Regions from separate parts of the Clostridium sp. LBM24168 genome, predicted to be linked through region 2. Evidence: a T-box and tRNA genes for the amino acid it is inferred to sense, from the RefSeq annotation. Region 2 holds a T-box; the other holds one or more tRNA genes.
The links. The T-box of region 2 lies ahead of argS (arginine--tRNA ligase). A T-box ahead of a tRNA ligase gene usually reads a tRNA of that ligase, here a tRNA-Arg.

Region 1: it has a tRNA-Arg gene. The T-box ahead of argS (arginine--tRNA ligase) is inferred to sense a tRNA for this amino acid. The anticodon was not compared.

The regions. Positions count from the first base shown of each region.
Region 1 is NZ_CP196861.1:2,955,279-2,958,715, forward strand. Features, by position in the region: gene ACSVC9_RS14730 (UPF0182 family protein) at 1-6, shown strand, start outside; gene ACSVC9_RS14735 (FAD-dependent oxidoreductase) at 169-1,557, shown strand; gene ACSVC9_RS14740 (DUF1667 domain-containing protein) at 1,579-1,818, shown strand; tRNA gene ACSVC9_RS14745 (tRNA-Arg) at 1,897-1,973, shown strand; partial or broken gene ACSVC9_RS14750 (ABC transporter ATP-binding protein) at 2,238-2,829, shown strand; gene ACSVC9_RS14755 (ABC transporter permease subunit) at 2,920-3,437, shown strand, end outside.
Region 2 is NZ_CP196861.1:1,504,270-1,507,706, reverse strand. Features, by position in the region: gene ACSVC9_RS07460 (FMN-binding protein) at 1-403, shown strand, start outside; gene ACSVC9_RS07455 (1,4-dihydroxy-2-naphthoate polyprenyltransferase) at 480-1,418, shown strand; T-box leader at 1,513-1,740, shown strand; gene argS (arginine--tRNA ligase) at 1,819-3,437, shown strand, end outside.

The DNA.
Region 1 (3,437 bases), 1.5 Mb from region 2:
AAATAGAATGTTGCTAAGAAGCTGCCTGTAGAAATTTTATGGCGGCTTTTTAAATTAGTATAAATTGTAAATATATCTATGCTTAGTTAGTAAAAGGTAATATAATATAATTGTTATATTAGTAACTAAGGTATAATTATATTTGTTTCTTTGAAAGGAATGTATACTATGGATTATGATGTACTTATCTTAGGTGGAGGTATAATGGGATGTGCAGTTGCCTATGAGCTTTCAAAGTATAGTTTAAATATAGCTTTAATAGAAAAAGATTATGATATAGCAGATGATGTAGCTTTTATAAATTCATCTGTTGTATATGATGGAATTGAGTCTAAAACTGCTTTGTTGTCAAGATTGGAATCTATAGGAAACAGCATTATAAAGGAAATTGCACCTAAATTTAATATAAATTTTATAAAAAAAGGTTACCTTATAATTGCAGATAATAAAAAAGATGAAGAAAAATTGATAAAAATGTATCATAGAGCATTAAAAAGAGGAATTAAAGATATATATTTATTGGATGAAAATCAGATTTCACAAATTGAGCCTAATTTAAATATAAAAGTAAAAAGAGCTATATATTCTAAAAATACGGGTATTATATCACCGTATGATCTTGCCATATCTTATGGAGAAGTTGCATCTGATAATGGGGTTAATTTTAAATTAGGGGAAGAGGTATTGGATATACAATTTATGTCTAAGGGATTTAGAGTTTTAACAAATAAAAATAAGTTTACATGTAGTATGGTATTAAATACTATTCCAAGAGATGGATATAGTATAGAAAGTGGAATTAATATGAAAAGAAAAGTGGGATACATAAATTATTTTTTAATAGAAAATATTGGGAATAAATATGATAATGTTTTATCTAGTTTAGGGAAAAATGGTGAAAGAGTATATGTTATTTCAACTAATAATAATTCATTAATGTTAGGAGTAACTACAAATAATGAAATAGGTTATGTTCAAGGGTTAAAAATAATAGAAAAATATTTTGGAAAAATAGATGAAAATAAGATAAGTGTATTTTATAAATCTAAATACTATAATGATGATCTTATTATAGATGACAGCTTGGTTGATAAAGGCTATATAAAGGTTGTTGAGAAAAATTGGGGACAAATAACTATGTCTCCATCAATTGCAAGAATAGTATGTGAAACTATAGTTAATAATTTAAATTGTATCCTTAAAAAGGATTTTGTAGATAAAAGAAGAGAATTTTATAGATTTAAGAATATGTCAAATGAGGAAAGAAATCAGATAATAAAATTAAATAGAAAATATGGTAAAATAATATGCTATTGCCAAGAGGTTACGGAAGGTGAGATTGTAGATTCAATAAGAAGACCTCTCGGTGCACGTACTATAGAAGGTATAAAGAGGAGAACAGGAGCTACTTTTGGAAATTGTATGGGGTCACAGTGCCTTTATAAGATAGCCTCTATATTAGCAAGGGAAACTAATAAAAATATGACAGATATAGTTAAAGATTCAAAAGACTCAAAAATAATACTAAGCAGGATAAAGGAATTTGATGAAATTTAATGTTGGTAGGTGGATAGAGATATGTTTAATGATAAGAGTGATATATTTACAAGTATTGTTAGGATAAAAGGAGCTAATTGTAATGTAGTTCCGGTTAAAAGTACTGAACCTATAAATAAAAATTTATGGATAGAATGTTCTAAAGCGTTAAGTAGAATTCATGTGGGGGCACCTATAAGTGTAGGTGATATAATTTGTAAAAATATACTTAATACAAAAGTGGATATAGTTTCTACTAAAACTATAGTAATACTAAAATGATTTGACTGTATAATTTATATAATATATAATTAAATAGTTAGGATATCTGATATCAAATTAGATTTCCTGTTTTGATGTGCGCTAGTAGCTCAGTTGGATAGAGCAGTTGGCTACGAACCAGCGTGCCGGGGGTTCGAATCCTCTCTAGCGCACCATAAACCGTTGAAAACACTAAGTTTCAGCGGTTATTATTTTATTCAATTTTAGAGTTTTTCCTCAATTTTCCTTTCAAAGCTTTAGGCGAGAGTTATTTCATGTTAAGTATAAAATTTATTTTTTATTTATTTTTAATATATTTTAATTACACTTTTATATTTTACAATTTTAAATAAATATAGCAAATAGATTGTTTTGAGGAGGAGATTACATTGGTGCAAAAAGTACTTGAAGTAAAAGGCATTTTTAAAAGAAGAGGGAAAATGCAAGTGTTAAAAGACAATTCTTTTTCTATAGATGCAGGTGAAATTTGTGGACTTGTGGGAAGAAATGGTGCTGGAAAGACTACTTTGATTAAAATAATAACCGGCATGTTGTTTCCAGATGAAGGTGAAATTATAATATGCGGGGAAGATCTTAAAACTAAAAGAGAAGAAGCACTTCAGAAGGTGGGAGCTATAGTGGAAACACCGGAGTTTTATGGCTACATGACAGGAAGACAAAACTTAAATTATATAGCCAGCATAATGGTAAATGTTACAAAAGATAAGATAGAAGAGGTTATAAAATATTCTAAATTAGGTGCTAAAATTGACAAAAAAGTAAAAACATATTCTCTGGGAATGAAACAGAGACTTGGTATTGCCCAGGCTCTTATGGGACACATATCCCTTTTGATATTGGATGAACCAACAAATGGTTTGGATCCTATCGGGGTTGTGGAACTTAAAAATACCATAAATACTTTAGCTAAAAAGAAGGGAGTAAGTGTTTTTATATCCTCACATATTTTAAGTGAAATAGAAAGTATATGTACAAAGGTTGTTTTTATAGATAAAGGTAAAATTGTGGGCGTTGAAAAGATAGGCAGCAAAGCTGAAAGTTGCTCTGATTTAAAGCAAAATCTTGAAGATAAATTTATAAAGATGATGGAGAAAAGTGGTGATGAATAAATATGTATGGGAGGAGCTAAAAAGAATAGTCATTAAAAAGAAAATCTGGATTGCTTTTATTCTTATGTTTATAGTTATATTTGGGCTGGGAAGTACTTTGAAAACAAATACATTGGAAGTGCAGATTCAAAAATATAAAGCTCTTCTTGTGAACCAAAAAATTGGCATGGATAAAGCTGATTCAAAATTGAAAAAAGCAGAATTTTCCAGAGATATAGTAAGTACTCAGAAGGAAATAAAAGATAAAGAAGAACAGCTGAATGAAATAAAAAATTATGATAGATCAAAATTGGATGGACAAATTCAAAAATTGGAAATGGAAAATAACTATGAAAATGAATATAGGATACTTCAATTGAAATATGAAAAAAATCATAATATAGAAAAAAGTGAGCTTATACCAAAGGGCATGTATTCAGCTATGGAAATTCTGGCATATTTTATACCGGTGTTTTTTTTACTTATTCTCATTGTATTTTTGTCGGACATAGTGTCTGGAGATTATTCCCC
Region 2 (3,437 bases):
TAAAGCAAATACATCTACGGAAAAATCAGAAGTATTGAAAGACGGAGATTATAAAGCCGAAGCCAAAAATTTTGACAATAGGGGTTGGAAACCATTTGTTCAGATTCAGGTTAAAGATGGTAAAGTTGTTTCTGCAAGATATGATTGTATAAATAAAGAAGGAAAATATAAAACTGAAGATCAGGATTACAATAAAAATATGGCATCCAAGACCAATGGAATGAATCCAGTAAAATACAGCAAACAGTTAACAGATGATTTGATAAATAAACAGGATGCTTCTAAAGTAGACACTGTAACAGGTGCTACTGAATCTTCAAAAATATTTAAGGAGTTAAGTGAAAAACTAATAGATAAAGTAAAAAAAGGGGATACCTCTGATTTGCAAGTAAATATTTCATAATAGTACATAATAGTAAATTTGCCTTAGATTAAAAGTCTAAGGCATTTTATATAAAATTCAAGGTGGTGTTTTATTTTTGCATTTAAAAGAGTTTTTAGAATTTATCGAGATAAAAACTAAGCTGGCAAGTATCATACCATTTTTTCTTGGTACTATTTATTCTATATATAGGTATGATAGTTTAAAAACGACCAATTTTTTCATAATGCTTGTTTCATTGATAAGTTTTGATATGGCAACTACTGCTATAAACAACTACTGTGATTATAAAAATAGAATGTGCAAAGATGATGAAAAGATGAACATTATATCTTCAGGAAAATTGAAAGAATCAACAGCATTGGCCGTGATAATACTTCTTTTTGCAGTTGCGGTTGTATTTGGCATAATACTTACTGTTCGTACAAATTTGATAGTACTTTTTATAGGTGCAATTTCTTTTTTTATAGGTATATTCTATACTTTTGGACCCATACCCATATCTAGAATGCCTATTGGAGAAATATTTTCAGGATTTTTCATGGGATTTGTAATAGTATTTTTGTCAGTCTATATAAACATATTTGATAGCAATATTATTCTATTTTCCTATAATAGTGGAATATTGAATTTAAATATAAATATGATTGAACTTATAAATATATTTTTAATTTCAATAAGCTGTATAAATGGTATTTTCAATATAATGCTTGCCAATAATATATGTGATCTGCAAAAAGATGTTGCGAATAATAAATTTACCCTTACGTACTATATTGGGAAAAAGAATTCACTGACTCTATTTAAATTCATGTATTATATATCATATCTTATAATAATAGTTTTAATTATTACCAGAATTTTACCTAAAATATTTTTATTATCTTTACTTACTTCCTTTATTGTCAATAAAAATATTAGAGAATTTTATAAGGACTCAGTAAAGGATAAAACTTTTATACTTTCAGTTATGAACTTCACAATAATCAATTTAGTTCAAATTGGACTTATGTGTATTACTATAATTTGGATGTAGAATTGTGATAAAAACGCAATATAAGGTATAGAAATATTAGATAGTTAAATTTATATTGACAATAAAGTCATTGTGATAATATAATAGATTATAATTGAATCCTGTGACGGGAAAGAGTATTTTTTACTGTATTCTTCAGCGAGTAGGGATTGGTGGAAGCCTATGAATGCATTTAAAAGAAAGAGAGTCTCCGAGGAGCTTATGAGAAGTATTTGATATTTTAAATCAGGTAAATAGTAAGTCGCTGACTGCGTTAAAGTCTGGAGAGGGCAGTTTTTATCTGCCAATTAGAGTGGTACCGCGAAAAAGATCCGTCTCTTTAATATATAAGAGATAGGTCTTTTTATATTGTTATATATTTGAAATTTCAAAATAGATGGAGAGGAGTTTGAAAATTATTATGGATTACAAAAAACTTGTGGTGGATAGAATAAAAGAACATGTGGATATGGAAATTGAGGACATAGAGAAGATAATTGAAATACCACCTAAGCTTGAAATGGGTGATTATGCATTCCCGTGTTTTCAACTGGCAAAAATATTTAGAAAGGCTCCAAATGTCATTGCAAGCGATTTAAAAGAAAAAATAAATCCTGAATATTTTTATAAAATTGAAAATCTTGGACCTTATATTAACTTTTTTGTGGATAGGGAAATGTTTGCAATAGATACCATAGATAAAATATTGACTGAAAAAAATGACTATGGAAGGTCTTCAATTGGAAACGGTAAAAATATAGTTATAGAATTTTCATCCCCAAATATTGCAAAACCATTCCATGTAGGCCATCTTTTCAGTACTGCCATAGGAAATTCTCTTTATAAAATGATGGATTCTCAGGGCTACAATTGCACACGAATAAATCATCTTGGAGACTGGGGGACACAGTTTGGAAAATTGATATCTGCATATAAAAGATGGTGTAATGAGGATGAATTGAATAAAGATCCCATAAAGGAACTTTTGAGAATATATGTTAAGTTTCATGAAGAGGCTGAAAAAGATCCGTCCCTGGAAGATGAAGGAAGAAGATACTTTAAAAAGCTGGAAGATGGAGAAGATGAAGAAGTTCAGTTGTGGAAGAGATTTAAGGATTTGAGCTTGAAGGAATTCAGCAAGGTATATGATGAACTTGGAGTTGAATTTGATTCTCTTGCGGGAGAAAGTTTTTATACCGATAAAATGGATTCCGTAATAGAAGAAATTGACAGATGCGGGCTGCTTAAAGAAAGCAATGGTGCAAAAGTTGTAATGCTTGATGATTACAATATGCCTCCATGTATAATAAAGAAGTCCGATGGAGCCACCATATATGCTACACGTGACCTGGCGGCGGCCATATATAGAAAAAAGACCTATGATTTTGACAAGTGCATATATGTAGTAGGTATGGATCAGCGTCTTCATTTTAAGCAGGTGTTCAAGACTCTTAAACTTATGGGGAATGACTGGGCTGACTCATGTATACATGTTGGATTTGGATTAGTTAAGTTTTCCAATAAAAAGCTTTCTACAAGACATGGAGATGTTATATTCCTGGAAGATCTTCTACAGAAATCTGTGGATAGAACACTTGAAATAATTGAGGAAAAAAATCCGGAACTGGAAGACAAAGAAGAGGTGGCAAAAAAAATAGGAATAGGTGCTGTAATATTCACATATTTAAAAAATAACAGGGAAAGAGATATAATATTTGACTGGAATGAAATGCTGAGTTTTGAAGGAGAAACAGGGCCTTATGTACAATATAGTTATGCAAGAGGGAAAAGTATACTTAGAAAAGCGGAAGAATTTGATGAAAATGTGAATTATGCTAATGCAAATTCAAAGGAAGAGTTTGAACTTGTAAAAATTCTTTCAGAATTCAATTCCAATATATTGAATTCTATAAAAAGGTTAGAGCCATTTATAATAACGAGATATGTAGTAGATGTTGCAAAAATTTTCAATAAATTTTATAATTCTTGTAGTATATTAAATACAGAGGATAGTAATATGAAAAAATTTAGACTACAACT